Regions from separate parts of the Paenibacillus sp. NRS-1781 genome, predicted to be linked through region 1. Evidence: predicted binding sites of a transcription regulator. Region 1 holds the regulator's gene; the other holds the start of a gene.
What was found. The regulator CtsR, encoded in region 1, represses protease genes until heat stress. The targets are predictions, from matches to a motif close to ATGGTCAATAAAGGTCAAACA.

Region 1 (10,559 bases):
TCTGCAATATGCTGAAGCTCCTCCAGCACAAATTCGGGAATAACAATCGTTCCTTCGATAAAACCAGTCTTGCAAATATCCGCAATACGCCCGTCTATAATAACACTGGTGTCCAAAATTTTATGTTCCTCCAGCTTGCGTTCTTCCACGCCCGTACCTCGACCAAAAAAACCCGAACTCCAAAATGAGGACAGCTCGTCCCGCTTTTCCAGTCCGACCATCAATCCCACATATCCGCATACGATGGTAACGGCCGTTTGAATCAGTTGACCTGGTGCCCCCAGCCATGACAAGAGCGGGTAAACCGCTAAGGAAAGGATCAAGCCCACCGCTAATCCAATCGCACCTGCCATCATCTCGTTCATCGGAATCCGTACCAAACCTTCGATTCCCTGTTGTAATCGATTGGCCACAGCTGTTCCGGCAAGTGAGCATCCAGCCATAAACAACACAGCTCCCGCAACCATCCAAACAGCCATTCCCATTAAAGAACCATCACTCAACCAATCGGGCAACCATGATACGATACCTCCTACCCGATGGTATAACGTATAGCCGAACCACGCTCCGCACAAACCTGTAAAAGTTAAAATAGCCTTTCTCCACATCGAGTCTCTATACCTCCTTTGTTTTCTGTTCATATACCCTGTATTTATTGGATATACACCACTTTCCTTACCAGTATGATCCAATTTTCACCCGACTAACCCTATGTATTTGATTTTTATGCATAAAAAAAGCATTTATTTCCCTGAATGATCCAAGGAAATAAATGCTTAATTGTTTTTTCGCTTAATACTAATGCTGTGAATGACGATATTGATCATCCTGTTCTTCCTGAGTGGAGCGTCCCCGACCGCGCCCACGTCTACGTGACAGCTTACGGATATTAAGTTTCATGCCATACAAAGCATACAGCACCAACGGTACGAAAATCAGCTTCGATAATTGATCCGGGAATTTAACCGCCAGTACAACGGCAACAACCACAACCCATGGAGCGATCCAGATCGCTTTCTTTGGAAGACCCACTTTTTTTAAGTTCGGATATTTCATTGAGCTGACCATCAAATAAGAGACGAGCAACATTGCAATCGACATGTATAACAGGGAAATATCGTTATGGAATAAGGACAAAGTGGCTAACACACCACCTGCTGCCGGAATCGGCAAGCCTGTAAAATAACCCGGTACACCGGGACGTACATTAAAACGAGCCAAACGTAACGCTCCGCACATCGGAAAAATAGCCGTAACCGTCCAGGCCAAAGCCGAGTTAGCATCATGAAAAGCAACCATGTACATAATAACTGCGGGAGCTACACCAAAAGATATCATATCTGATAAGGAGTCCAGTTCTTTACCGAATTCGCTCTGGGCATTCAACGCCCGGGCCACTCGTCCATCCAGTCCGTCCAACAGCATGGCGACAATAACCATAATAGCGGCAAGACTGTATTTTCCATCTACGGCCAATAAAATGGCGATCATTCCGAGAAACAAGTTACCCAAGGTAAACATGTTCGGAATTGACTTGGTAATCATCTCTTCACCTCAATATATGAATTGTTCCATTATAATCCTTTCACTGTATTACATTTACATCTGTCTGTCAATGAAAACCTGTTCCTGCAATCGTTTGAGTCCCTCTTTAATGGTACGTGCACGGACTTCTCCAATGCCATCCACTTCATCCAGTTCTTCAATCGTCGCTGTCATGACATGCGGAAACCGTCCAAACCGCTCCACCAGATTATGAATAATTACATTCGGTAGACGCGGTATTTTGTTCAGCACCCGATAGCCGCGCGCCACGATATATTCTTCTGATGTCGCAGCCGAAGACGGGTAACCCAGCAAACGCACAATATGATTCACATCCAGTAGCTCGTCGTCCGTGGAACGCTTGAGCCCCAAAATAATTCCACGGATTTTCTCATCGCTATCGTCTTTGGCATAATCCTTATACAGCAGCCAAGCCTCTTCCTCAATATTACTGACAAGCTCATCCATCTGCATGCTAATCAAACGGCCCTCATTCCCAAGCTCGTTGATAAATCGTTTGATTTCCATTTTGATGCGCAACACCATTTCAATCCGTTGGATCACATTTACGACCTCGGGCATAGTCACCAACTCTTCAAATTCAGATGCCGTCAAATTCGTTGAGGCTTGCCCCAACACGGATCTATACTTTTCCAGCGTCTGAATGGCCTGATTAGCTTTCGTTAAAATAACCCCGATTTCCTTGAGCGCATATCGCAACGTTCCCTGGTATAACGTAATAATATTACGCCGCTGAGAAATGGACACGACCAACTTGCCAGTTTGCTTGGCAACCCGCTCCGCTGTCCGGTGCCGAATTCCCGTTTCAATTGATGAGATGGAAGAGTCGGGAATCAGTTGCGTATTTGCGTATAATATCCGTTTCAGATCCTCACTCAGTATGATTGCGCCGTCCATCTTAGCCAGTTCATACAAATAGTTCGGCGAAAAATCACAGTTAATCGAGAAGCCGCCGTCCACGACCTCCATTACCTCCGGGCTATAGCCAACGACCAGAAGAGCGCCCGTTTTGGCGCGCAACACGTTTTCCAGTCCGTCGCGAAAGGGAGTTCCCGGTGCCACAAGCCGCAGCAAATCATTCATTTTATCCAGTTGGCTCGCTTCTTTCATTCTCATTGCCCCCTAATCTAATGCGGCTGCCAATGCATCTGCCACCGTTCCTACTCCTACAATTTGTATCCCTTTCGGATGCGTCCAGCCCTTCAGACTCTTCTCCGGCATAATCACCCGTTTAAAACCCAACTTCTCCGCTTCCCGCACACGCTGCTCCGCTCTGGATACAGCACGCACCTCACCCGTCAGCCCCACCTCGCCAAAAATCACATCGTACGGCTTGGTAGGCGCATCTCGAAAACTGGAAGCAATACTCACCGCAATTGCCAGGTCCACCGCTGGTTCATCCAGCTTTACGCCTCCGGCCACATTTAGATACGCATCCTGATTTTGCAAAAACATGCCCATCCGCTTTTCCAACACGGCTATAATCAATCCCATTCGATGATGGTCAACCCCTGTACCCATTCGGCGTGGAGAAGGAAAATGCGTGGTCGCAATCAGCGCCTGTAGCTCAACCAATACAGGTCGTGTTCCTTCCATACTGGCGACAACAGTCGAACCAGCCACCCCCAGCGGTCGTTCGGACAGAAACAGCTCCGAAGGATTCGACACCTCACGCAAGCCGCTTTCAGCCATTTCAAAAATACCAATTTCATTCGTAGAACCAAAGCGGTTTTTAACTGCACGCAATAGCCGATACGTATGGTGACGCTCTCCTTCAAAATAAAGCACGCAATCGACCATATGTTCCAACAGACGCGGGCCTGCAATGGCCCCTTCCTTGGTCACATGTCCTACCAGCACCGTTGCAATACCTAATCCCTTGGCAATCCGCATAAAACGTGAAGTACACTCCCGCACCTGTGCTACACTCCCCGGCGCACTCGTTACCTCAGGTAAATATACAGTCTGGATAGAGTCAATCACCAGAAACTCCGGTTTCAAGCTGTCCACCGCTTCTTCAATCGTCTCCAAATTCGTCTCACATAATACGTATAGGTTGGGAGACAAGGCACCTAGACGGTCTGCACGCAGCTTCGTCTGACGGACTGATTCCTCACCTGACACATACAGCACCTTTAAACCGGTTAAGGCCAGCTCATTCGATGTCTGTAGCATAAGCGTAGATTTTCCAATCCCTGGATCACCGCCCACCAGAACCAGTGAACCTGGCACCACGCCTCCCCCGAGCACGCGATTCAATTCGCCAATACCCGTCAAAATTCGCGCTTCTTTGCCACTCTCCACCTCGATAATAGGGAGCGGTTTATCTTTTGTGCTATGAGTAAGAAGGGAAGAACCCATTCCTTGAGTTTTTACAACGCTTTCCGTTTCCTCCACCATGGAATTCCATGCCTGGCATCCGGGACATTTTCCATACCATTTGGGCGATTCATAACCGCACTCCGTACAGGAAAATTTAGTTTTCACTTTAGCCATACTTTGCTCCTTGGCTCCTTATTTGACAACGATCAATGTCGGATTATCTTCACACAGCTCGGAAAGAGCTGTAACAATAAAAGTTTACCATTGAAGCTTGGCGGACGTAAAGCGGTATCACAAACTTTTCCAAAGCTCTTATCCGACCTCTCCACAGTACTTATACACAAAAAGGGTGCCCTCGCCATAGCTTTTCAGCCTGCGTGACACCCTTTCGGACCTCTTTTATTGTGTTAACCTAGCATACCTCTGTCTTTTTTGGGCAAAAGCCGATGATTATCGTTAACTTTTATGGCCTGCTCATGACTTCGCGGATACGTTATCCTTTTTCGTAACGCTCAATGCACCGTTCTCCTCATCAATAAAGAGAGAATCACCTTTAGTGATATTACCCGACAGCAACTCCTCGGACAGACGGTCCTCGATATGCTTCTGGATTGCACGACGCAATGGACGCGCACCATACGCCGGATCAAAGCCTTCCTTCGCAAGGAATGCCTTAGCCTTGTCTGTCAATTCAAAGTCCACCCCATACTCATTCAGACGCTTACGCAGCTCTTCGGACATGAGGGACACGATTTCGGCAATGTGTTTTTCTTCGAGAGAATGGAAAACGATAATTTCATCAATCCGGTTCAAGAACTCGGGACGGAAGCTTTTCTTCAGTTCATCCATCACTTTGCCCTTCATGTTATCATAATCCGCTCCAGCGTCCACAACAGCTGTAAAACCGAGCGTGGAGTTACGTTTGATCGCCTGTGCACCCACATTGGATGTAAGGATGATGAGTGTGTTGCGGAAATCGACAACACGACCTTTGGAATCCGTCAGACGTCCGTCTTCCAGCACTTGGAGAAGAATGTTGAACACTTCTGGATGTGCTTTTTCAATCTCATCCAGCAGTACGACGGAGTAAGGTTTACGACGTACCTTCTCAGTCAATTGGCCGCCTTCTTCATATCCAACATATCCTGGAGGCGCTCCTACCAGACGGGACGTGGAATGCTTCTCCATGTATTCGGACATATCGATTCGGATAACCGCATTTTCATCTCCGAACATGGATTCAGCCAACGCGCGTGCCAGCTCAGTTTTACCAACCCCGGTTGGACCGAGGAAAATAAAGGAGCCGATTGGACGTTTCGGATCTTTCAGTCCGGCACGTGCCCGACGAATAGCGCGGCTAACTGCCTTAACTGCTTCATCCTGCCCAATGACCCGCTCATGCAGCAATTCTTCCATGTTCAACAAGCGATGCGTTTCTTCCTCTTTCAGCTTGCTAACCGGAACACCTGTCCAGATCGCAACGACCTGAGCAATATCCTCTGGTGTTACTTCGGAATCTGTACGTCCCTGTTGCTCTTTCCATTGGTTTTTCGTAACATCCAACTCTTCACGAATTTTCTGCTCTGTATCACGCAATGCAGCCGCCTTTTCGAACTCTTGGCTTTGTACTGCCGAATCCTTTTCCTTACGGATATCTTCCAGACGGTTTTCCAGCTGTTTCAGGTTTGGCGGTACCGTATAGGAATTCAGCCTTACCTTGGAACCTGCTTCATCAATAAGGTCAATTGCTTTATCCGGCAGGAAGCGGTCGGTGATATAACGATCTGACAATTTTACTGCCGCTTCAATGGCTTCATCCGTAATTTTCACGCGGTGATGCGCTTCATAACGATCACGCAGGCCATACAAGATTTGAATAGCTTCTTCTGGAGAAGGCTGATCTACCGTAATCGGCTGGAAGCGACGTTCCAAAGCAGCATCCTTCTCAATATATTTGCGGTATTCGTCCAGTGTTGTCGCACCGATGCATTGCAGCTCGCCACGTGCCAAAGCAGGCTTTAAAATGTTGGAGGCATCAATGGCACCTTCAGCTCCACCAGCACCAATCAGCGTATGCAGCTCATCAATGAACAATACGATGTTTCCTGCTTGACGAATCTCGTCCATAATCTTTTTCAAACGATCCTCAAATTCACCACGATATTTAGTGCCTGCTACCACAGAGCCCATATCGAGTGTCATTACGCGCTTGTCGCGCAACGTTTCGGGAATCTCATTGGCAATAATTTTTTGCGCCAATCCTTCGGCAATTGCTGTTTTACCTACTCCTGGCTCACCGATCAGCACCGGATTGTTCTTTGTACGGCGGCTGAGCACCTGAATTACACGTTCAATTTCCTTACTGCGCCCAATGACAGGGTCCAGGTTGTTTTCCTTCGCAGATGCCGTCAAATCACGTGCCAAGCTGTCCAGCGTTGGTGTGCTGACATTAGCTGGAGCACCATGATGGCTGGAAACAGCCTCACTGCTGCCGAGCAATTGAAGGACTTGCTGACGAGCTTTATTCAGGCTGATACCCAGGTTATTCAGTACACGGGCTGCTACACCTTCCCCTTCACGTATAAGACCAAGCAAAATATGCTCCGTACCTACATAGGTATGGCCCAGCTTACGAGCTTCATCCATAGACAGCTCGATGACCTTTTTGGCGCGTGGAGTATAGGCAATGTTCGTCGGTTGTTCTTGACCGCGTCCAATCAGCGTTTCCACTTCATCCTGAATTTTTTCCAGTCCCAGTCCTAAACCAACCAAGGCTTTCGCTGCAATTCCTTCACCTTCACGAATGAGGCCAAGCAAAATGTGCTCTGTGCCAATGTTGTTGTGTCCCAATCGAACAGCTTCTTCCTGAGCCAAGGCAAGCACTTTTTGTGCGCGTTCCGTAAATCTTCCAAACATCATATATCCTGCACCTCCACAGTGTGTATTTCAGATCATTCTATATATTAAAGGGTTGTGCCTAATTTTTGCCGGATCAGCTTCGCCCGGTACATATCGCGCTCATCGGTGTTCATTTTATCACCAAAGCTTTTTTGCAGAAATCCGGGTTGCGTCATCACATTCAGCTCATTCATCGCTGAGGTGGATGGACGCTCCAAAATCCCCAAGTCCACGCCAAGACGTACATCAGACAACCGCTGTGCGGCCTCCTTGGATTCAAGTACCGCTGCATATGACAAAATACCGAATGAACGCATCACCCGATCTGTAATCCGCAGTATGGACTCATCCATCAGTCGTTCCCTGGCGGAACGTTCATGCTCTATAATTTGCAGTACAACGCCATGCAGATTTTCGATAATTTCCGCTTCGGTCTGTCCCAGTGTAATCTGATTGGATACCTGAAACAGATTGCCGACCGCTTCGCTTCCTTCACCATAAATACCGCGAACGGTAAGACCTACCTGTGATACAGCGGATAAAATTCGATTAATCTGATGAGTCATAACCAATGCGGGCAGATGCATCATCACCGAAGCTCTCATCCCTGTGCCAACATTTGTCGGACAACTGGTCAGAAAGCCTCTACGATCATCAAATGCATAATCGACATGCGCCTCAAATGCATCATCAATAACCGTAGCACGTTCCCAAGCTTCTCTAACCTGACATCCCGGATATAAGCACTGGATACGCAGATGATCCTCCTCGTTTATCATAACACTAACCGATTCATCATCGCTAATCAAAACAGCGCCGTTACGAGATTCGTTCGCCAAATTAGGGCTAATCAAATGCTTCTCAACCAGTACCTGCTTGTCGATCTCATCCAACTCGGATATTTTCAGGGTATGAAAGGTACCAAAGCGGCCTAAATCATCATACTGAAGGATATCCGTCAAGCGTTGAAGTGCTTCTTCCGACTGCTGGTTGGTAGCAAGTATCGGAAAAGGCAGATGCTGCAAGTTACGCGCAATTCTCACCCGGCTGCTAATGACAATCTCCGAATCCGCAGCTTCACCACGCATCCAATCACTTAGCGGCTTTTCCGTAAATCGGATATTGGGCATTACGCATTCCCTCCTACTCTTCACAAACTTTACTCTTCAGTTATTTCTTTTTCAAGCTTTCTGATTTGATCCCTAAGCTCAGCGGCAGACTCGAATTCTTCCTGTACAATATGCTGTTGCATCTCTTTTTTCAGATCATCAATTTGCCGTTTAACCTTCAATCGGCCTCCGGTGCGAACCGGAACCTTGCCCACATGGCTCGTACTGCCATGCACACGCTTGAACAAAGGGTCAAGGCGGCTATCAAAATATTGGTAGCACGACGGACACCCAAAGCGCCCCAGCTTACTGAACTGTGCATAAGTCATACCGCAATCCTTGCATTGCAGATTTTGCGGACCGCTATGGCCTGGCGACTGGCTCTTTGTGCTGGATTCAAAATCCAGCATACCCGACAACAAGCTATGAATTGAAAAGCCGTTAGGTGTACCAGGGATCATCTCCCCTTTTTCCTTCGCACACGTCTCACAAATATGAAACTCTGTCTTTTCGCCATTCACAATTTTGGTGAAATGCAAAGTTGCCAGCCGTATATTACATTCTTGGCACAGCATAAAAGCACCTCCTTCAGCGTCGGGATTTTTACAAATCCCTACATCTAAATCTTAAATCACACGCTATCTGGCCACCAGCAACGAAATTAGCATAGCCTTAAGCAACCTTGCCCGTAGCTGGTCACGATAGGGAAGTTTCAGCAATAATGTGTCCCTTGATAAAGCAGCCTTCATTAAACTAGCTTCCCTTTTACTTAAAAATTGTGCTTCTTCCAGCTGATAAATCAGCCCTTCCGCTGCCGATTGGCTAATTTCCTCTCCAATGCTTTGATGGAGATGTGTATGAATCGCATGTTGAGCAGGCAGTTGAATTCGCTGAATGCGAATGTAACCCCCACCACCGCGTTTGCTTTCCACCACATAGCCTTTTTCCAGCGTAAAACGGGTACTGATTACATAATTAATTTGCGACGGCACGCAGGAAAAGCGGTCAGCCAAATCATTGCGCTGAATTTCCACTAAACCTTTGGGACTTTCCAGCAATATGCTCTTCAAATATTGTTCAATAATATCGGAAACATTGCGCATTTCATCATCCTCCACTAACGGAAACGCAAATATTCAGTACATTTCACGCTCCACAGAGTCCGCCGTATATTGAACTTAACCAAACGGTAAAGTCACGAATCTAAGCCAGTATTGAGGCCAATTAGCCCTCCTACCTCACTTAAAAACACCCGTTTAGTTTCTAGTGTGACCTTTATTCGTAATAAATCATACACCTACCCTCATGCTCATGAGATTACAGTGACGTTTATCTACAAATCAGGTCTGTCTTTGCATGCTGTGTTAGGGTCAATGTATTGCATACGGCTAAAAACTCAGCGTATTCACACCAATCAAAAGAAGCGTGATAGGCTCCATTGACTTTGACTTTCTTTGACTATATTCACATTATAGCACAAAATATATTTTTGCCAAGGGGTCAATATCATTTTCCGCAATCTAATTATGTTTTATACAATACAAGAAAAACTCTTCCCTTTACGGAAAGAGTTCTGAAAAAATGTCGTTAAAATCATCCACACCTCATGCAAGGTATTTAAGACAGACTTCCTAAAAAATGAAGGCTCAAGAACATTTAAGAGCATTACCAATTAGAAAAAATCCAGCAGGAGTGTTTGTTTTACCGGTATTACACGTTCTAATGCAGACACAGACTCACCGCGCCCTGTAATACGACTCCACTTATGCAGATCATCAGGCCGCTGATAGCCAAGCATCAGGGTGGTCAGCGACTGGATTCCCACACTCAAGTCAGCTTCTATGCCGTCCTCAGAAGAACTGCTTGAATCCACTCTGTCCAAATGTCCTTGCCCTTCCGCGTTGACCGTTAATGTCCATATTCCTTCATTCCATGGAGCATAATGGTCTGTCAGATGTAAGGTCAAACGTGTTTCCTCTCCAATGGCCTCAAAAGGATATTTCTCCACAAAAGCAGCTGCATCAACAATACGGCCCATAAAATAAGGCACTGTTTCCTGCTGAATTCGTGGATCATCTAGCAGAAATGGCAGATTGTCATCGGCCGGAATGTAAATGAATTTACCCTGGGTTACCATCGAATCATGATTTGCAAAATACGTCCACAACGCCCGCCGTGCCGTCTCATTAAGATATACCAGTTCGTCGCAATTCAGCTGCTTATCTTCAATTTTGTAGAGTGCATATCCCTGAGGATTTCCTGCTTCAGAGTAATACACTGCGGTCCGGTAGTTCTTATTTAATGTCCGCTCTTGCCACCATTCCTTATCTCGTACCAGCGTACCATTATAACGCGAAGCATATGCTTGATACACATGGTCCAGCTCAGAAATATCTTTCACATCCCGTTTGACCGTACCTTCGGTTTTAAGCTTGGCAGGAAATTTATCAATCGGAATAATATACTTTTTGTATTCTATATACGTTTCCCACCCAAATTTACGGTAGAAGGCAAAGGAAAAAGGGTGTAGAAAAGAAAGGCTCTGTCCCGCGACCTTCATCTCTTCAAGCACATGCGTTAAAAGGCGTGAAACCAGACCACCGCGTCGCTTTTCCGGCCATGTTGCCACACCAGCAATACCCCCCATGTCAAAAACCTGACCTT
Region 2 (10,559 bases), on a different contig from region 1:
AACGTATGTATAAATCCATAATTATTGGTACAGGTCCTGCAGGCTACACAGCAGCTATTTATTTGGCGCGCGCAAACATGAATCCACTGATCATTGAGGGAATGCAGCCCGGCGGGCAGCTTACCACAACGACTGAAATTGAAAATTTCCCGGGTTTTGAGCAAGGTATCCTCGGACCTGAGTTGATGGATAACATGCGCAAGCAGGCCGAACGCTTTGGCGCTGAATTTACTTCTGGCTGGGTAGAGGAAGTGGATTTCAGCAAGCGCCCTTTTAAAGTGAAGGTAGAGGGGAGAGGCATCATTGAGGCGGAGTCGGTGATTATTGCTACAGGAGCGTCCGCCAGATATCTTGGTATTCCGGGTGAGCAGGACAACGTGGGACGCGGAGTCAGCACTTGCGCGACCTGCGACGGCTTCTTTTTCCGTGGGAAAAAAATCATCGTAGTGGGTGGCGGCGATTCAGCCATGGAGGAAGCAAGCTTCCTGACCCGGTTTGCTTCCAGCGTAACCTTGGTTCACCGTCGCGATGAGCTGCGGGCGTCTAAAATTATGCAGGATCGCGCACGGGAAAATGAAAAAGTACAATGGGCGTTAAACCGGACTCCTGTGGAGGTCGTAACGGGAGAGACGGGATTAAAGGGCTTGAAGGTACACAATAATGTGACGAATCAGGATGAGCTGCTGGAGGCAGATGGTGTGTTCGTGGCAATCGGACATACGCCTAATACGGGCTTCCTGAATGGTCAAATCAGTACAGACGATCATGGCTATATTCAAGTGAAGCCAGGAACGACAGAAACGAACATTCCCGGGGTGTTTGCCTGTGGGGACGTGCAGGATAACCGTTACCGTCAAGCCATTACGGCTGCGGGAACAGGCTGCATGGCGGCTATGGATTGCGAGAAATATCTCGAAGGCAACGCTGTTCATGACTGGAGCGAAACACTGGATCAATAAAGAAAGCTACAGGATACAATTTGGCTAAGGTGAGGGCGATGGTTAGGCCCTGTTAAGCCGTGCCTTAGATTCAGGAAGAGAAAGCCTGCTGCATCTGCACAGGCTTTCTCCTTTTTATGGATAATGGGACCTGAAGTTCTGCTAATCCTATGCTTTCCAACAGGGAAGTGTCCTTGACCGTAACGGGGGCTTCAATTATAGTTGGAACGTAGGTAACTATTATAAGTCAGGATTTTAATCATATATTTCATACACAGTTTTTAAGTAAACATAAAGGTGGCTTGGAACATGTCTGAAAGTATCTATGTGGGTGTCGATTTGGGCGGTACAGCAATCAAGGTGGGCATTTGTAATGAAGACGGACAGCTTTTGCACACATACGAAGGACCAACGGAAACAGCTAAGGGCGTAGACGTTGTGATCAGCAATATCGAAAAATATGTGCGGCACATTGTTGAGCAATCTCCCTATGAATGGGATCAACTGAAGGGTGTCGGAGCGGGCGTTGCCGGTTTTACGAATGTTCGCGAAGGCATTATAGTCCTCGCTCCCAATATTGGCTTTCGTGACGTACCGATTCGTGCACTGTTGGAGGAACGGATCGGCAAGCCTGTAAAAATAGATAACGATGCTAACGTCGCTGCACTTGGTGAAGCTTGGGCTGGGGCGGGCAAAGGCATAGAAAACTGCGTATGCTATACCCTCGGTACGGGTGTAGGTGGTGGTATTATTATTAATGGTAAAATATATCAGGGCTTCTCAGGTATGGCCGGAGAAATTGGCCACATTAGCGTCGTACCGGATTTGGAGGCCATTCAGTGCGGCTGCGGCAAAATGGGCTGTCTGGAAACCGTATCTTCCGCAACGGGAATTATCCGAATGGCACATGACGCTGTAGAACGTGGAGATCGAACTTCCCTGGCGTTGGTAGATCAAATCGCAGCCAAGGAAGTATTTGATGCAGCCAAGGCCGGGGATGAGGTTGCATTGCGTATTGTGAAGCGGGCTGCCTTTTATTTGGGTAAATCTATGGCAGCGGTTGCCGCCGTGCTAAACCCGGAGCTGTTTATTGTAGGCGGTGGTGTTTCCAAAGCAGGTGATTTCTTGTTCGAGGAGATGCGTCTGGTATATGCCAAATTGACACCTGAGCCACTCCAGCAAGCGGTATCTATTGTTCCGGCAGCGCTTGGCAATGACGCAGGTATCGTAGGAGCAGCGGGTTTGCTGCTACGATACTGATCCATAGGTTACTGACATAGAGTGTGTTGAAGCAAAAAGGAGAGGGAAGTCCATATGACAGACAACCTAAAAAACGCTGCGCCGTGGGCAACACTCATTATTATTACGGGAATGTCAGGCGCAGGGAAGACCATTGCAGTGCAAAGCTTGGAAGATTTGGGTTTCTTCTGCGTTGATAATTTACCGCCTGTGCTGATTCCCAAGTTTGCTGAACTAATTGAGCAGTCCAACGGTAAGATAGGCAAAGTGGCGTTGGTGATTGACTTGCGTGGACGAGAATTTTTTACGGCTTTATCGGAATCATTGAACTATATTAAGGATCATTTTACGATTCATTGTGAGATTTTGTTCCTGAATGCCAATGACGGTGTTCTCGTACAGCGATACAAGGAAAGCCGTCGCCGCCACCCGCTTGCTCCGGATGGTATGCCTTTGGACGGAATACGGCTGGAGCGCAAAATGTTGGAAGAGCTGAAAAGCTCAGCAACACAAGTCATTGATACAAGTGTGATGAAGCCTGCAACCTTAAAGGCGCGGATTATTTCCCGATTTTCTCATCTGGAGAGCAGCATGCTTTCCGTAAACATTACCTCGTTCGGTTTCAAATATGGTATTCCCATTGATGCTGATCTTATATTCGACGTGCGTTTCCTGCCCAATCCTCACTATGTGGACCAATTGCGGCCACACACCGGACAGGATAGCGATGTATATGATTATGTTATGAAATGGCCTGAGACTCAGGCATTTTTGACCAAGCTGCTGGATATGTTACATTTTTTGATTCCGCAATACCGCAAAGAAGGCAAGAGCCAGGTCATTATTGGTATCGGCTGTACCGGTGGTAAGCATCGTTCTGTCGCGATATCTGAATATTTAGGAAAAATGCTGGGTGCCAGTGAAACAGAATCCGTTTCTGTTTCACATCGGGATGCTGAACGTGACCGGCATTAATGAGGTGAAAATATGAGCGAGACCGGATCACAACGGGAGCGCCCTCGTATTGTTGTTATGGGTGGCGGAACCGGCTTGTCCGTCATGCTGCGGGGGTTGAAACAAAAGCCACTGGATATTACGGCTATTGTTACAGTCGCTGACGATGGCGGAAGCTCCGGGATATTGCGCAGTGAGCTGCAAATGCCCCCTCCGGGGGATATTAGAAATGTACTGACTGCACTGGCTGATGTAGAGCCGGTGATGTCCGATATGCTGAAATACCGCTTCGGCGCAGGATCAGGCTTGGCAGGCCATAGTCTGGGCAACCTGATTTTAGCGGCGATGACCGATATATCGGGAGATTTTGTGACGGCGGTGCGTGAGCTTAGCCGTGTATTTGCTGTACGGGGGCGTGTGCTGCCGGCGGCTGAAGAAGGCGTTGTGCTGAGTGCCGAAATGGAGGATGGCACGGTGGTTACCGGTGAATCCAAAATTCCGGAAGCGGGCGGCAGAATCAAACGTGTTTTTCTTGAACCGACTCACGTGGAGCCGTTGCCTGAGGCTGTAGAGGCCATTAATGAAGCCGATGCGATCCTGATTGGTCCTGGCAGTCTGTACACCAGCATTTTGCCCAACCTGCTCGTACCGAAGCTTGCAGAGGCTGTAGTGAAATCTGACGCCATCAAAATATTCGTCTGCAACGTTATGACTCAGCCGGGCGAAACGGATGGATATACCGTGGGAGACCACTTGCAGGCTATTTATGAACATGTAGGGCATCAATTGTTTGATTATGTAATCGTCAATAATGGAGAAATTCCGCCTCAAGTACAGGAAATGTATGCCGAGCAGGGAGCCAAGCCAGTTCAAGTAGATATGGGAGAGCTGACTGACCGGGGCTATAAAGTGGTTGCAGATACGCTTGTTCTGTTCCGCACCTATTTACGGCACGATGCCGACAAACTGAGCCAGCACATTTACCAATTGGTACAAAACTGGATATTAAGAAGGAGGTGAGTCCCTTGTCCTTTGCGGCACAAACAAAAAAAGAGCTTACGATGATCGAGAGCCAGCCCTGCTGTGAAAAAGCAGAATTATCTGCACTCATACGTATGCTCGGGTCCGTCCAGCTGTCCAATAAAAGGGTGATATTGGATGTATCCACAGAAAATGCCGCGATTGCAAGGCGGATTTACTCCTTGATCAAAAAGCATTTTCAAGTTCATATCGAGCTGCTTGTACGGAAAAAAATGCGTCTGAAAAAAAATAACGTGTACATTGTCCGCATTCCAAGCGGTGTACAAGAGCTGTTGAAGGATCTTTACATTGTATCAGAAGGGTTCTTGTTCACGGACGGGATTAATCGGGATATCATTCGGAAAAACTGTTGTAAGCGGGCTTATTTGCGTGGCGCTTTTATGGCAGGTGGGTCTGTGAACAATCCAGAGGGATCGTCTTATCATCTGGAGATTTCCTCGATGTATGAGGAGCATTGCCAGGCACTGGTCGATCTGGCGAATGAGTTTCATCTGAATGCCCGCTGCATTGAGCGAAAAAAAGGCTTTATTCTCTACATCAAGGAAGGCGAAAAGATCATTGAGCTACTCAGCATCATTGGGGCGCATCAGGCTTTGTTCAAATTTGAGGATGTCCGCATTATGCGTGATATGCGCAATTCCGTAAACCGGATTGTTAATTGCGAAACGGCTAATCTGAACAAGACGATTGGAGCTGCTGTCCGGCAAATTGAGAATATAAAGTTGCTGGAGAGGGAAGTCGGTCTGGATACGCTGCCAGATAAGCTGCGTGAAGTGGCGGAAATACGTCTGGCTCATCCTGACTTAAATTTGAAAGAAGTCGGGGAAATGCTCAAAGGGGTCGTGAGTAAATCGGGTGTCAACCATCGGCTTCGTAAAATTGACGAGATGGCTGACAAAATCAGGGGAGAAAACGGCCTGATTCCTTAAAAGGAGTGTCTGTGGGGCTTCAGCCCCGGATTTTTTAGTTTTTTTTCTAGTGTCTGTCCCGGGTTAATGTTATAATGTGATAAATAAAATGGAGTAAGTAGTGTCCAGATTTATTTGATGAGGGGGAAAGCTGACATGTCAAAACATCCAGTAGTTGTACGCTTGAAAACAGGACTGCACGCCAGACCTGCTGCGTTGTTCGTACAGGAAGCAAATAAATATTCATCTGAGATTTTTGTGGAAAAAGAAGACAAAAAGGTTAATGCCAAGAGTATTATGGGTATTATGAGCCTTGCCATCAGTACAGGAACTGAAATTAACATTAGTGCTGAAGGTGCGGACGCCGAGCAGGCTGTAAACGCTTTAGTAAATCTGGTTAGTAAAGTAGAGCTGGAAAATCAATAAACAAACATTTGCTTTGTGATATGGTAAATGCTCTTAGTGAAAAGCCCCTTTGGGGGCTTTTTTTGTACCCGAAAAAACAGAGTGGGCAATCCCCTGTTGGGCTGCTACAATGTGGTCTCTTTGAATATCGGCGCTGTGTTTAGCCCAAGATAAAAGAAATTTACATTCTGTGATGGTACTCTGTTTCGAAAATGTGGTGCCTAACTGCAACCTTTTCCCTTAGTTTCCGTCTGGAAGGTACACACATCATCAAGAAAAGAGGGCGAATATGATGAAGCATTGGACAAAAGCTGCAAATACAGCAGTTCTGGCAGGAGCATTATTGGCAGGAGTAGTAGCGGGAGGATTATGGACAGGAACAGATCGTGCCTATGCCGCGTCAACATCTACGACGGTAAGCAGTGTAATTAATGTGAGTGGCAGCGGGGAAGTATTGGTTAAACCCGATATTGCCTATTTATCCATCGGCGTACAATCTGAAGGAAATACAGCAGCCGCTGCCCAAAAAGCCAACGCCGTTAAAATAAGTAAGGTCACACAATTACTGAAAGAAAAGTGGAACATCAGTGCAGACGACATTCAGACGAGCCAGTTCTACGTGCAGCCTAACTATACCTATGACGAAAAACAGGGACAGAAGCTCAAAGGCTACATTGCCAACCATACGCTTTCCGTCAAGTACCGTAATTTGGATAAAATCGGTCAGTTACTGGATGAGGCTACACTGTCTGGAGCGAACAACGTGGATAATGTACGTTTTTCGGTAGAAAATTCCTCAGCTTATGAAGAAGAAGCGATTGCCAAGGCGTTGGGGAATGCTCAATCCAAAGCCAGTGCTGTAGCCAAGGCAACCAAACGTGGGCTTGGAAATCTCTTGAATGTAACGGTAGAGGGGGGAGATGCCCAAATCTTCACACAACGTGAGGCTGCTATGAGTAAGGCACTCATGGATACAAGTGGTGGAACAGAGATACAGTCTGGTCAAGTGACTGTGAAAGTCCAAGTGTCGGCACAATACGAATTGAACTAACGTACAGATGATAACGAAGCCACAAGCGCCCTGCTTTTTATTTGCAGGATGGCTTGCTGGCTTTTTTTATATGCCGAAACTATTTTGTCATGAGTCTGTAACGGCTGGCGCCTACTAGATGTACAGATTGAAATCGGGGAGTGTACAGATTGTAAACTACGAACATAGGGGTATAGATATAATAAGTAAAGTAATCAACACACTTAGGTTACACACATCTATAACAGGAGGAATATTTTAATATGAATAAGTATACGAAAAAATGGGGCTCTGCACTGCTAGCAGCGGGAATTTTAGCAGGAGTCGCAGTTGTTCCCGTTTCCTATATCGAGGCTGCTTCATCCAAACAACAGGCTACAGCACAGCCACCAGGTGTTTCTATCCAATGGAATGGTAAAACGTTGGCCACCAATGGAATTCAGGTGAACGGAAGCACATTGATTCCCGTAGCAGCGCTGCGCGACAGCCTAGGAATTCCGGTAAGCTATGATACCAAAACAGCGACATATACTGTAGGCAGCGGTTACAATATTCTTTACATCATGTCCCCTTCCTCCGATGGTTCCTATGTCAATGTCAATGGAATAAGCACACGCAACATGAGCGCCAAACAGATCGCCGGGAAGCTGTACATTCCTATGAGTCTGCTGAAAGACTATCTGGGTATTGATGCTCAGTGGAATGCAGCTCAGAAAACAGTGGTGTTAAGCAAAAGCCAGCTGAATCCGATCACGATTATGTCCCAATCTCTTCCGGCTTCGAGTGACTCTAAGGTGAACTACAAGGTCAACTATCCGCAAATCAGTAATAGCCAGTTGAATGCCGAAGCTCAGCAGGCGATTAACGGTGTGCTTAAAAAACATGCGGAAGAAATGCTGGCGGCAGGCAAAAAGCAAGTGGCTGAGGGAGGCGCTACAGCGCAAAGGCCGTATGAGTTTGGCAATGATTTTGCAATTGCCTATAACAAGGGTGGTATTTTAAGTGTAATTATGCAGGATTATTCGTATACAGGTGGTGCGCATGGCATGGCCGCCCGTAAAGGGTATACGTTCTCGCTGTCCGATGGCAAACAGCTTCAATTGCCTGACGTGCTGAAAGCTAGCCCAAATTATAAAAAGTTCCTCAATAGTGACCTGAAGAAAAAAATGGATGCACTTCAGGCTGACGCAGGAGGTTTCGGCGGATTTAAGGAGCTTGCAGCTAATCCGAATTTTTATGTAACCAATAGTGGGTTGACGCTTGTTTTTGATCTATACGAATATACACCATATGCGTATGGTATTCCTGAGTTCACCTACACGTTTAGCCAACTGTTACCTCAAGGTGGTAAGCCTTTCGTGAAACAGAATCCATAGTACAAATGGATAATAGTTGGAATATCTGTACACAAAAGAATAGTAAACGAAAAAAGCTGCCTATCGGATGCGAACATCCAGGGCAGCTTTTTTCGTTACTAGCTATTCAGAGGCCATAAGTCGTTCTCTTACACACCTTCTGGAGAGGAGCTAGTAAGCACTTTATCAATAATACCGTATTCCTTGGCATCATCAGCGGACATGAAATAATCACGGTCTGTGTCTTTTTCAATGCGCTCCAGTGGTTGGCCTGTGCGATCTGCGAGAATGCGGTTCAATTTGTCACGCATTTTCAGAATGCGGCGGGCGCGGATTTCGATATCCGTTGCCTGACCTTGTGCACCACCCAATGGTTGGTGAATCATGATTTCACTGTTTGGCAAAGCAAAACGTTTGCCCTTGGCACCGGCGTTCAACAAGAAAGCACCCATGGAAGCCGCCATACCTACACAAATCGTAGACACGTCAGGTTTAATGTATTGCATTGTATCGAATATGGCCATACCGGCTGTAATGGAACCGCCAGGGCTGTTAACATACAAGTGAATGTCTTTTTCAGGATCTTCGGCAGCCAAAAACAGCATTTGCGCAATAATAGAGTTGGCTACAGCGTCATTGACGTCCGAGCCCAACAAAATAATGCGATCCTTCAACAGTCTGGAATAAATGTCATAGGCGCGTTCGCCGCGGTTACTTTGTTCTACTACCATAGGAACATAGCTCACGTCAAAAAACCTCCCTTTAATATCGTTAATGGATTTGGTGGACATGCCGATTACACGTCCCTATTTATAAACTGTTACCGTATTAACCACATGATAAACAATTTCAAACAAAAAGTCAAAGAAAGTCAAACTATTAGTCAAAAAAAAGAGCCCTCTGCGCTCTTATTGGTTAAAACAGTATATAGAAGCATTTAAACATTCATATAAAATGGCGCGCCCGCGAGGAATCGAACCTCGATCTCAGGCTCCGGAGGCCTACGTCATATCCGTTGGACCACGGGCGCACAGCTAATTGGAAACAAAGATGATTATATGATATACGGCATTGAATTGCAAGCTTTTATTACGTGCGCATATTCACATAAAAAGTTGAGAAATATAGGTTCAGATAGACTTGCATGTGGAGCAAATATTGGGTAAGATATACGTGGGACTTAAAAAGTTAACCCGGGACGTTTTAAGACCAGTTAGTGATATAGCATTTAAGGGAAAGAACTTAGAAGTGTGCGGGAGTGGAAAGCATGCGAAAGATATTAGAAATACAGAAGCAGCTTCTGCCCGACCTCATGGATATTTTGAAAAAAAGGTACACAATCCTGCATCAGATTATGCTGTCCGATGTTATTGGACGCAGAACGCTGGCGGCTTCACTGAACATGACCGAGCGCGTGTTGCGCGCCGAAACCGATCTTCTTAAAGCCCAAGGGCTGATTGAGATTGAGAGTGTGGGCATGAAGGTGAGCAAAGCAGGACTGGATCTGCTGGAACAGCTGGAGCCGATTGCGAACAACTTGTTCGGTCTGTCCCAATTGGAGGATCAGATTCGTCTAGCCTATGGCTTGAGGAAGGTGGTTGTCGTTCCAGGGGATTCGGATGCTTCTCCTTTAACGAAGCAGGAGCTGGGCCGTGCTGGGGCAAAAGCGCTGCTGAGTGTTATGGACGACGAGGATGTGGTCGCCGTAACAGGTGGCACGACGATTGCCGACGTGGCGGACCAACTGACACTACCTGCTAATGGCCCACTTAAGGGCGGATGGTTCGTACCAGCACGTGGGGGTTTGGGAGAAAGCATGGAAATGCAGGCGAACACAATTGCTTCCACCATGGCTCGTAAGGTTGGCTCACAATACCGTCTGCTCCATGTACCGGATTTGCTCAGCAATCATGCTTACAACTCCCTGCTTGAAGATACGAATATTCAGGATATTTTAAGCCTGATTCGCGAGAGTCGGATCATCATTCACGGGATAGGCAACGCTATAGCAATGGCACGTAGACGCAAGCTCGACCCTGAAACCTTTGCCCAGATTAGCAGTGAGGGCGCGGTTGCCGAATCGTTTGGCTATTATTTTAACGAAGACGGCGTCGTTGTTCACAGAATGCTGACGCTTGGACTCCGTTTGGAGGATATCAGGCGTACCGAGACGGTTCTAGGCGTAGCTGGAGGTAAGAGCAAGGCGGCTGCTATTCATGCAGTGCTGCGTTTCGGGCAGGAAGATATTCTTGTCACCGACGAAGGCGCTGCTGCTGAAATTGTAAGCTATTATTTGAATGGTTGAACGGATTTATGAATTGTGTTGTCTTGACGGGCTTTCGGGTCTGTCTTGAATATATAAACTAAACGAACTTTGGGAGGAACTCACTCATGACAGTTAAAGTTGGTATTAACGGTTTCGGACGTATTGGACGCCTTGCTTTCCGCCGGATTCAAAACGTGGAAGGTATTGAAGTAGTAGCAATCAATGATTTGACAGATTCCAAAATGCTGGCACATCTGTTGAAATATGATACAACACAAGGTACTTTCCAAGGAGAAGTAGAAGTACACGATGGCTTCTTCAAAGTTAACGGTAAAGAAGTTAAGGTTTTGGCTAACCGCAACCCTGAAGAACTGCCTTGGGGAGACCTGGGTGTAGATATCGTTCTGGAATGTACAGGTTTCT

Region 2: clpP (ATP-dependent Clp endopeptidase proteolytic subunit ClpP) is a predicted target of CtsR. The motif match lies at 8,728-8,748, and genes of this name have one in related genera.

What each region holds. Positions count from the first base shown of each region.
Region 1 covers NZ_JBITPI010000013.1:571-11,129, reverse strand. Annotated here, with positions in the region: gene ACIFO6_RS04295 (PIN/TRAM domain-containing protein) at 1-608, opposite strand, end outside; gene pssA (CDP-diacylglycerol--serine O-phosphatidyltransferase) at 799-1,545, opposite strand; gene disA (DNA integrity scanning diadenylate cyclase DisA) at 1,600-2,676, opposite strand; gene radA (DNA repair protein RadA) at 2,689-4,062, opposite strand; gene clpC (ATP-dependent protease ATP-binding subunit ClpC) at 4,363-6,807, opposite strand; gene ACIFO6_RS04270 (protein arginine kinase) at 6,852-7,916, opposite strand; gene ACIFO6_RS04265 (UvrB/UvrC motif-containing protein) at 7,946-8,470, opposite strand; gene ACIFO6_RS04260 (CtsR family transcriptional regulator) at 8,534-8,998, opposite strand; gene ACIFO6_RS04255 (GNAT family N-acetyltransferase) at 9,568-10,559, opposite strand, start outside.
Region 2 covers NZ_JBITPI010000022.1:29,871-40,429, reverse strand. Annotated here, with positions in the region: gene trxB (thioredoxin-disulfide reductase) at 6-959, shown strand; gene ACIFO6_RS08395 (ROK family glucokinase) at 1,248-2,198, shown strand; gene rapZ (RNase adapter RapZ) at 2,253-3,152, shown strand; gene ACIFO6_RS08385 (gluconeogenesis factor YvcK family protein) at 3,165-4,151, shown strand; gene whiA (DNA-binding protein WhiA) at 4,157-5,101, shown strand; gene ACIFO6_RS08375 (HPr family phosphocarrier protein) at 5,237-5,506, shown strand; gene ACIFO6_RS08370 (SIMPL domain-containing protein) at 5,778-6,536, shown strand; gene ACIFO6_RS08365 (PdaC/SigV domain-containing protein) at 6,779-7,891, shown strand; gene clpP (ATP-dependent Clp endopeptidase proteolytic subunit ClpP) at 8,020-8,616, opposite strand; tRNA gene ACIFO6_RS08355 (tRNA-Arg) at 8,826-8,900, opposite strand; gene ACIFO6_RS08350 (sugar-binding transcriptional regulator) at 9,138-10,175, shown strand; gene gap (type I glyceraldehyde-3-phosphate dehydrogenase) at 10,262-10,559, shown strand, end outside.